2 regions of the Arthrobacter sp. 05N425 genome follow, and region 2 is predicted to be linked to the other one. Evidence: riboswitches for the same ligand, from Rfam matches in the RefSeq annotation. Region 2 holds a riboswitch; the other holds the start of a gene.
The links. A riboswitch is a leader RNA that binds a small molecule or an ion and turns the genes downstream of it on or off. The one in region 2 is predicted to bind S-adenosylmethionine.
Positions count from the first base shown of each region.

Region 1: it holds a riboswitch for S-adenosylmethionine, as region 2 does, so the genes downstream of both, AC1DGE_RS06765 (aminotransferase class V-fold PLP-dependent enzyme) here and AC1DGE_RS12075 (bifunctional o-acetylhomoserine/o-acetylserine sulfhydrylase) in region 2, are expected to answer to the same signal.

Region 1 covers NZ_JBFTMU010000003.1:248,703-253,698, forward strand. Annotated here, with positions in the region: gene AC1DGE_RS06760 (class I SAM-dependent methyltransferase) at 1-720, opposite strand, end outside; gene AC1DGE_RS06765 (aminotransferase class V-fold PLP-dependent enzyme) at 793-2,220, opposite strand; SAM riboswitch class IV at 2,255-2,368, opposite strand; gene hisN (histidinol-phosphatase) at 2,458-3,270, opposite strand; gene rsgA (ribosome small subunit-dependent GTPase A) at 3,339-4,454, opposite strand; gene aroA (3-phosphoshikimate 1-carboxyvinyltransferase) at 4,438-4,996, opposite strand, start outside.
Region 2 covers NZ_JBFTMU010000008.1:20,675-25,670, reverse strand. Annotated here, with positions in the region: gene AC1DGE_RS12085 (MFS transporter) at 1-410, opposite strand, end outside; gene metX (homoserine O-acetyltransferase MetX) at 582-1,748, opposite strand; SAM riboswitch class IV at 1,760-1,875, opposite strand; gene AC1DGE_RS12075 (bifunctional o-acetylhomoserine/o-acetylserine sulfhydrylase) at 2,060-3,376, opposite strand; SAM riboswitch class IV at 3,439-3,554, opposite strand; gene AC1DGE_RS12070 (VOC family protein) at 3,767-4,405, shown strand; gene AC1DGE_RS12065 (CPBP family intramembrane glutamic endopeptidase) at 4,533-4,996, opposite strand, start outside.

The sequences.
Region 1 (4,996 bases), on a different contig from region 2:
GTGCTCGTGCAGGTACCAGTCGAGGTTAGCGAGCACCTTGGCCCTGGTGCTCTCGCCTGCCCGCAGGTAGTAGCTGCGGGATTTGGTCAGTTCCATGACGTCCTGCGTGGTTACTGGATCCTCCCAGCGGGTGAGATGACTCTCCAGCCCGATGAATTCCGGTCCCAGCGGCGGCGTGAAGTGGGGCTTGTGGACGTCCCCCGCATGCATGATCCGGGACAGCCTGTGCACCCAGGGGACCGAGGTGTCGAGCTGGTTCCAGATCAGGCCGAGAACGCCGTGCGGCCGCAGGATCCGAGCCGCCTCGGTACTGGCCAGCAGGGGATCGCACCAGTGCCAGGCCTGGGCCACCGTGACCAGGTCGAAGGCCCCCGAAGCCAGCCCGGTGTGTTCGGCGGTACCCTCGACGGCGGCGACTTCCGGGAGGGCGCGGCGCAGCTGGTCGAGCATGTCCGGGGACGGATCGACGGCCACGGTCCTGAGCCCCCGTTGGACCAGGAGCGCCGTGAACTTACCGGTCCCGGCGCCCAGGTCGGCGGCGTCGTGGGCCCCGGCCGGGATCAGCCAATCGGCCGAATCCGCCGGATAGCCGGGCCGGACCCGGTCGTAGTGCTCGCCGCCGTCCTGGAAGCTCTGCCCGAGCTCCCGCCGCCGCTGGTGCTGCAGTTTTGGGCCACCCTGCAGTCCGGGGTGGTGCAGTTTGGGGCCGCCGCGTGCCACGTGCGATCTCCTTCGGCAGCTCTGGTGCGTACCTGTCGAATTTACCGCACGCGGCCCGGGCTGCGCTGCCGGTCAGTCGACGGAGCAGGGGGCTGCGCCAGCGGTGCCAGGCGTGTTCGGCGCCCAGTGCGGATAGCTGCGCGTGTCGTTGGCCGGCACCCAGCGTCCGGCGTCCACGACGTAGTCCCAGCCCAGGCCGTTCCGCCGCAGCTCCTGGAGCCCGGCGAGCAGCCGCTGCGCGTCGTTGAGCCGTGAGCCGAGGCCGAAGCTGGCCCGGAGCGAACCGGCGGGCAGGCCGAGCCGTTTTAGCAGCGGGTGGGCGCAGAACCGGCCGTCGCGCAGGCCTATGCCGTGCTCCGCGGACAGGTATGCGGCGACCAGGCCTGCGTCGTAACCGGCGACCGAGAAGTTGACCACGCCGATCGTCCCGGGGCCGCCTTCCCGGCCGGTGTCCTCGAAGATGTGGTGGACCGTTACGCCGTCGATCCGCTCCAGCCCCTCGACCAGGAAGGAACGGATGGCGTCCTCGTGGGCGTGCCACTGCTGCTCGTCCAGCGCCTCGATAACCTGGCTGGCGCGGGCCAGCGCGGCCGCGCCCAGGACATTGGGGGAGCCGCCCTCGTGGCGGGCCGGCCCGGTGGTCCAGCTGACGGCGTCGAGTCGTGCGTCCCGTACTGCGCCGCCGCCAGCCAAGTGCGGGGTGCCGGCGTCCAGCCAGTCCGGCCGGCCCACCAGCACGCCGGCGCCGAACGGGGCGTAGAGCTTGTGGCCGGAGAAGGCGAGGTAGTCGACGTCGTCCGCGGCGATGTTGATGCGGCGGTGCGGGGCCAACTGGGCCGCATCGACGGCGATCCGGGCGCCGAATTCGTGCGCCAGCGCGGCCAGCTCACGGATCGGCAGGATTTCGCCGGTGACGTTGGACGCGCCGGTCACGGCGAGCAGGCTTACTCCGCCGAGGGCGAGTTCCGCCCGGAGCCGCTCCACGGTGCCGGCCAGGGTGGGCGCCGCGACGACGCTGCGGTGCGGGACGTTTTGCCAGGGCAGCAGGTTGGCGTGGTGCTCGATGTCGAGGTAAAGCACCTCGCCGGTGTGTCGGCCGTCGTCGACGGGCAGGCAGCCGGCCAGCAGGTTCAGTGCGTCGGTGGTGTTCCGGGTGAAGATCACGGAGTCATCCGGACGGCCGCCGACGAACCCGCGGACGATGTTCCGGGCGTTTTCGTACACCGAGGTACTCAGTTGGGAGGCGTAGCCGGCGCCGCGGTGCACGCTGGCGTAGTACGGCAGGATCTCGTTCAGGTAGGCGGACACCACGGACAGCGCCGGGGCGGAGGCTCCGTAGTCCAGGTTGGCGTACCGGACCTGGCCGCCCTGGATCAGGGGGGCCAGGATTTCGGCGCCGGAAACCGCGGACAGTGGCCGGCGGGCGGCGTCGAAGCGTGCGTCGGTGAACTCCGGGCCGCCGGCGCTGGTGGTGTGGGTGGGGATGGTGGCAGTCGTCATGGGACCTCGCTCGAAAAGGACCCCGCACACAGGGGATCCGCGCTTGCCGGGTCCGCTCCGGACCGGCCAGGTCGTCACCCGGGGCACCCCGCCGCGAATGGAGGGTTGCCGGCCAGCAAACCGGGGTTTTGCGCTGGCACTCGTGACCTGCTTCGAGCCTAGGACATGGCCGGTCGCACGGAAAAGGGAGGGCGGAATATGAAGCGTAGTGTTACGGGCTGCCTCGGGCGTGGCCGGCTAGAGCAGGTCGTCGAGGCCCGGGTTGAGGCGCTTGAGGACTTCGGAGTGCAGGATCGAGTTGGTCGCCAGCGCGTTGCCGCCGAAGGGGCCGTCCTCTCCCTCGAGCGAGGTGAAGCGGCCGCCGGCCTCCGTCACGATCGGGACCAGCGCCGCCATGTCGTAGAGGTTGAGTTCGGGCTCGCAGGCGATGTCGACGGCGCCTTCGGCCACGAGGCAGTAGGACCAGAAATCGCCGTAGGCGCGGGTACGCCAGACCTCCTCGGTGAGTCCGAGGAACTCGTCGAGGTTGCCGCGCTGCTTCCAGCCGCCGAGGCTCGAATAGGACAGTGACGCATCGGCGAGCCGGGAGACGTTGGAGACCCGCAGCCGGGTCGCGGCGGCCAGTGAGCGGCCCATGTAGGCGCCGGCGCCCTTTGCGGCCCACCAGCGCTTGCCCAGTGCGGGGGCGCTGACGACGCCCACCACGGGTTCGCCTTCGTCGACGAGGGCGATCAGGGTGGCCCAGACCGGGACGCCGCGGACGAAATTCTTGGTGCCGTCGATCGGGTCGATGATCCAGCGGCGCGAACCGTGGCCGGAGCTGCCGAACTCCTCGCCCAGGACGGCGTCGCGCGGGCGGGAGCGGGACAGCTGCCCGCGGATGGCTTCCTCGGCGGACTTGTCCGCGTCGGTGACGGGGGTCAGGTCCGGCTTCGTCTCGATCCGAAGGTCGAGCGCCTTGAAGCGGCTCATGGTCTGGGAATCTACGGAATCTGCCAGTACATGGGCAAGGCGCAGGTCATCGTTGTAGCTCGAAGCTGGTTGGCTCATGCTTCCAAACTACCGTCAAAACGCGCCGCGGACCGGGAGGCCACGTCGCTGCCGCCAAGTAGACGCGGCTATGAGACGCTGCCGAGTTCCTTGGTGTCCTGCGCTTCCAGCCGCGGATCGGTGCCCAGCAGCCGGCGCAGCGACGCGAGCCGGGCCGGGCCGGACGGGCCCGCGTGGCCGCCCTGCACCCAGGCGTCCACGCCGCAATTGACGGCGGTGGCGTCGTGCTTGCAGCCCCGCTCGCAGTCATCGGTGCCGGGCGCCAGGTCCGGGAAGGAACGCAGGATCCTGTCCGGGTCCACATGGGCCAGGCCGAAGGAGCGGATGCCCGGGGTGTCGATGATCCAGCTGCCCGCAGGCGCATCGCTGACCTTCAGCGCCAGCGCGGAGGAGGAGGTGTGGCGGCCGCGGCCGGTGACCGCGTTGACGCCGCCGGTGGCCCGTTCGGCGCCGGTGAGTGCGTTCACCATGGTGGATTTGCCGACGCCGGAGTGGCCCAGCATGACGGTGACCTTCCCGTCGAGGTAGTCCCGCAGCTGCGACACGGCGGCCTTGTCCAGCCGGGCGGACAGGCCGTCATCGGAGCGGGCGTCGATGCCGGAGGCGGCCGAATCCGCGGTTTTGGAGATGATCACCGGGAAATCCAGGTGCTGGTAGTTGGCCAGCAGCTCGGCGGGGTCCTTGACGTCGGCCTTGGTGACGAGCAGCAGCGGTTCGATGCCGGCGTCGTAGGCGGCCACCAGAGCGCGGTCGATGAAGCCGGTGCGGGGTTCCGGGTTGGCTGCGGCCACGACAACGACGAGCTGGTCGGCGTTGGCGACGACGGCGCGTTCGATCGGGTCCGTGTCGTCCGCGCTGCGGCGCAACAGCGTCCTGCGGTCCTGGATCTTGACCAGCCGGGCCAGGGTGTCGGGTTCGCCGCTGACGTCCCCGACGAGCGAGACGAAGTCCCCGGCAACTACGGGGTTGCGGCGCAGCTCCCTGGCCCGCGCCGCGATGATCTTGCGTTCGTCGGCGGTGCCCTCGCCGACGACGGCGGTGTAGCGTCCGCGGTCCACGGTGACGATCCGGCCGGTGACGGCGTCGTCGTAGCTGGGCCGGTCCTTGGTGCGGGGGCGGGAGCCCTTTTTGTTGGGGCGGATCCGGACGTCGGATTCGTCCCAGGAGTCAGTGCTGCGTGCCACCGGCGGCGTCCTTGTCTGCGGTGCTTGCCTGGCTGAGCATGGCCCCCCACAGCTGCGGGAAGCCGGGCATGGTCTTGGCCGTGGTGGCGATGTCCTCGACCTCCACGTCCGGGACGGCGAGACCGAGGATTGCGCCCGCGGTGGCCATGCGGTGGTCCGCGTAGCTGTGCACGACGCCGCCGTGCAGCTTCGCCGGCCTAATGATGAGTCCGTCGGGGGTCTCTTCGGCGTCCCCGCCAAGGCGGTTGATTTCCGCGACGAGGGCGGCAAGCCGGTCGGTTTCGTGGCCCCGGAGGTGGGCGATGCCGCTCAGCCGGGAGGGGCCGGTGGCCAGGGCACAGAGGGCTGCCACGGTCGGGGCGAGTTCGCTGGTTTCGTCAAAGTCGCCGCCCTTGATCTCCGGGCCGCCGCTCACGGTCAGGGTGCCGTGCTCCAGCGTCACGGTGGCGCCCATGGTGGCCAGGATGCCGCGCCAGAGATCGCCGACCTGGGTGGTCCCGGCCGGCCAGTTGGGGATCCGCACGGTTCCGCGGGTGGCGAGG
Region 2 (4,996 bases):
TGGGCGAAGCGCAGGAAGACCAGCAGGGCCGGGGCCCAGTAGCCGATCTGCGCGAAGCCCGGGAGGCAGCCCATCAGGAAGGTCGATACGCCGACCAGGATGATGCTGAGCTGCAGCAGCTTCTTGCGGCCGAACTTGTCGCCGAAGTGGCCAAAGACGATGCCGCCGATCGGGCGGGCCACGAAGCCAACCGCATAGGTCAGGAACGCGGCGAGGATGCCGTCCAGTTCCGTTCCGGAGTTGGGGAAAAACATCTTGCCAAAAACCAGGGTGGCGGCGGAGGCGTAGAGGAAGAACTCGTACCACTCCACTACCGTGCCGGCCATGGAGGCCGTTACTACCTTCTTCAGGCCGGACGTCTTGACGTCGGGCTCCTCTGCGCGCCTTGCGGCGGCGTTTTCCGTGCTCATGCGAACTCCTTCGGTGTCGTCGTCGACACCCTGTGGACCATTAGGTTGACTACGTGTGTGTGAGTTGGAACACACGGCGTCATTCTCCACGAGTATGGACTTCGATCGAGGCAAGCTCAACGACTAATCGCGCAGAGTGCGTCTGCAAAAATGCACACACGGCGGTGCCGGCTAGGCGAAGAAGTTGCCCCGGAGCTGCTCGCTGAGCTGGCCGATTTCGGTCAGGAAGCCGTCGTGGCCGATCGGGGCCTCGATGACGTGCACGGGGACCTCCCCCGGCAGGGCGTCGGCGAGCTCTCGGGATTGGGCGGGAAAGTACAGCCGGTCCGAGTCCACGGCCGCCACGAAGAACTCCGCGGTGGCCAGGGAGACGGCCTGCTCCAGGCTTCCCCGGCCGCGGCTCACGTCGTGGCTCGTGAGCGCCTCGGTGATGGCGATGTAGCTGTTGGCGTCGAAGCGTCGCACCAGCTTGTTGCCCTGGTGGTCCAGGTAGCTCTCCACCTGGTAGCGCCCACGGCCGGCCAGCGACCCGGCCTCCAGCGGGGCCTCGGCCGCCTGGGCGTTGCGTCCGAAGCGCCCGTCCAGCTCGGCTGCGGAACGGTAGGTGATGTGCGCGATCCGGCGCGCGAGGGCCAGTCCGGCGTGCGGTTCCGGGCCGCCGTAGTAGTCGCCGCCGTTGAAGTTGGGGTCCTGGCGGATTGCCAGGGTCTGGGCCTGGGCGAAGGCGATCTGTTCGGCGGTGCTGCTGGCGCCGACCGAAATCACGGCGCATCGCTGCACCCGCGCCGGGTAGGTCACCGCCCACTCCAGCGCGCGCGCTCCCCCGAGCGAGCCGCCGAGCACGGCATACCAGCTGCTGATCCCCAGCGCGTCGGCGAGCCGGGCTTCCGCCGCGGTGCTGTCCCGGAGGGTGACCAGCGGGAAGCGCGAGCCCCAGGGCCGGCCGTCCGGGGCCGGCGTGGAGGGCCCCGTGGAGCCGTAGCAGCCGCCGAGGATGTTGATGGAGACCACGAAGTACTTGCCCGTGTCCACCGGGGCGCCGGGGCCTGCCAGTTCCTCCCACCAGCCCGGTTCCTCGCCGGCGCCGCGGGTCACGTGGGTGTCGCCGGTCAGGGCGTGCTCGATCAGCACCGCATTGGAGGCATCGGCGTTCAGCGTCCCCCAGGTCTCGTAGGCGAGGGTGACCTCGGGCAGGGTGGCACCGGATTCAAGGGCCAGGGAACCGATCGGGAGGTACTGCACCGTCCCGTCGGGAACAGCACCGTCGGGAACAGCGCCGTCGGGAACAGTGGAGGGTTTGCTTTCGGGTACACCCGTGCGGGTGACGGCAATCGTCATGTGAGGACCTAACTTCGCGCTTGCCCGCCGTCAGCTGACCGGCAGGCCAGGTCTTCACCCGGGGCACCCCGCCGCAAATGGAGGGTTGCCGGCCAGCAAGCCGGGGCTGTCACTGGCACTCATGACCTGCGTCGATTCTACGAAACACGGCGGCACAAGCGCGAAGATTGTGACGGCTGTGTGACAGCCGGACCCGTCAACACCGCAGTTTCCCCACCTTTGACAGACGCGCCCGGCGGGTCGCCCCGAAGTGTCGGCGATTCCCGGGGCCATCCCCGCAAAGGTGGGGAAATTCGGCGTGCTGCGTGACCTCAGGCGTTCTTGGCCGCCCGGAAGCCGGCATCGAGGTCCGCGATGATGTCGTCGATGTGCTCGAGGCCCACCGAGAGCCGGACCAGGCCGGGATTGACGCCGGCGACCGCCTGCTGCTCCGGCGAGAGCTGGCTGTGCGTGGTCGACGCCGGGTGGATGACCAGTGAGCGCACGTCACCGATGTTCGCCACATGGGAGTGCAGCTCGAGGGCGTCGACGAAGCGTTTGCCGGCCTCCGCTCCCCCTGCGAGGTTGAACGCGACGACGGCGCCGGTCCCCTTCGGGCCGTACTTGCGGCCGCGCTCGTACCAGGGGCTGGACGGCAGCCCGGCGTAGGCGACGGATTCGACGTCGTCCCTGGCTTCCAGCCATTCGGCCACCCGCAGGGCGTTGGCGACGTGCCGTTCCACCCGCAGGCTCAGCGTCTCGATCCCCTGGGCGATGAGGAAGGCGTTGAACGGCGAGACGGCCGAACCGAGGTCGCGCAGCAGCTGGACCCGGGCCTTGAGGATGAAGGACAGGTTCGCTCCCAGCGCCCCGTCCGCCCCGAGGTCGCGGGCATAGACCAGGCCGTTGTACGTGGGATCCGGGGTGTTGAAGCCGGGGAAGCGCTCCGGGTCCTTGCCGAAGTCAAAGTTGCCGGAGTCGACGATCACGCCGGCAATCGCGGCACCGTGTCCGCCGAGATACTTGGTGGCCGAATGCACCACGATGTCGGCGCCCCACTCGATCGGGCGGATCAGGTAGGGGGTGGAGAGGGTGTTGTCCACGATCAGCGGCACCCCGGCGCGGTGGGCGACGTCCGCGACGCCTTCGATGTCCAGCACGTCCTGGCGGGGGTTGGAGACCACCTCGCCGAAGAACAGCTTGGTGTTCGGCTGCACGGCATCGCGCCACTGCTCAAGGTTGTCCGGGTCCTCCACGAACGTCACCGAGATACCGAACTTCTTCAGCGTGTGGGCCAGCAGGTTGTAGGTCCCGCCATAGAGGCTGGGGCTGGCGACGACGTGGTCCCCCGCCTCGGCGATGTTGAGGATCGCGAAGGTTTCGGCGGCCTGGCCGGAACTGAGCAGGAGCGCCCCCAGGCCGCCCTCCAGGCTCGCGACCCGCTGTTCCACCGCGTCCTGGGTGGGGTTGCCGATCCGGGTGTAGATGGGGGCGAGCTCGGCGAGCGCGAACCGGTTGGCGGCGCTCTCCGCACTGGGGAAGACGAACGACGTCGTCTGGTAAATCGGCAGCGACCGCGCGCCGGTGGCGGAGTCCGGCTCCTGGCCGGCGTGGATCTGGCGGGTTTCAAAGGACCAGGCGTTGGACATCGGAGAGCTCCCTAATGACTGGGCACAGGCCGCCCCTGGCCTCTGGGGCCGGAACGGCTCTGGCGCCGCGCTTGCCTGCCGGCGGACGCCGGCGGGCCAGGTCTTCACCCGGGGCACCCCACCGCGCAAGGAGGGTTGCCGGCCAGCAAGCCGGGGCTCGATGCTGGCGCTCATGACCTGGCTTCAGTCTACGAACGCGCCATTACGCCTGGATAGCTTTGTGACGAAAATGAAGAACGGCCCCACCGCCGCCCGGCGCACGCCCGGGAGCCGGAAAGTGCCGTGGTTCTGGCCGGGCAAATCCGCGCGGTGAGCTCGGGAAAATGACATCCCATCACGGTAAGGGCAGCCTAAGCTGAGAGCTCCATCACAAAGTGCCAAGATGAGGGCATGCGCATGGATCACGTCTCTTACGCCTGTGAACAAGATGGCCTGGCTGCCACCACCGAACGTATTGCGACCGCCCTCGGGGTCGAAGCCGTCAAGGGCGGAATACACCCCCGGTTCGGGACCCGCAACATGATTATCCCGCTTGCCGGACACAAGTACCTCGAGGTCGTGGAGGTCCTGGACCACCCGGCCTCCGACAAGGCGCCGTTCGGGCAGGCAGTCCGCGCCCGCTCGGCCGCCGGCGGTGGCTGGATGGGCTGGTGCGTCGAGGTTGACGACCTGGCACCGTTCGAGGAGCGGCTGGGCCGCTCCGCCGTCAACGGCAACCGCAAGTTCCCCGACGGCCGCGAACTGGTCTGGAAGCAGATCGGCATCCTGGGCCTGATCGCGGATCCGCAGGTCCCCTACATGTTGAAGTGGGAAGGCGACCCCGCCCTGCACCCGTCCAACGCCTATGAGAGCAACGTGAAGATGTCTGCCCTCACGATCGCGGGCTCGGCCGAGCGGGTCACCGAGTGGCTGGGTGAACCGGTCGAGAAGCCGCTGGAGGACGTGGACGTGAACTGGCTGGCCCCGCACGGGACGCCGGGAATCCTGTCCGTCACCTTCGAAACCGATTCCGGAGCCGTCACGATCTGACGCTTCCTGCCCGAAAAACTTCGGCCGCCAGCAGCGGGTGCCAATGATGCCACCCACCGCTGGCGGCCGAAACACTTTAACCCGTCGCCGGCGGCGGGCCACTGGAGGCAACGCGGGTTATGCCTGCTCAGCCCAGGCCGATCGCCTTGCCGAAGAGGCTGAATCCGACGAAGGCCACGATGTCCAGCAGCGCATGCGCAATCACCAGCGGCATCACCCGGCGCGTCTTCGTGTAGATCAGCGCGAAGATGACGCCCATGACGGCGTTGCCGATGAACGGCCCGAAGCCCTGGTAGAGGTGGTAGCTGCCGCGCAGCATCGAACTGGCGAAGATCGCCAGCGGCATGCCCCAGCCGAGCTTGCCGAGCCGGTCCAGCAGGTAGCCCACCACGATCACCTCCTCCACGATCCCGTGCCGGATCGCGGAGAGGATCAGGACCGGCACCGTCCACCAGTAGGAGTCCAGTGCGCTGGGGATGATCGCCGTCGTGATCCCCAGCGCCCGCCCGGCCGCGTAGAGGCCGAGCGACGGTATGCCGATCAGGGCAGCGAGGCCGAGGCCCTGGAGCAGGTCCTTGCCGGGCCGGGCGA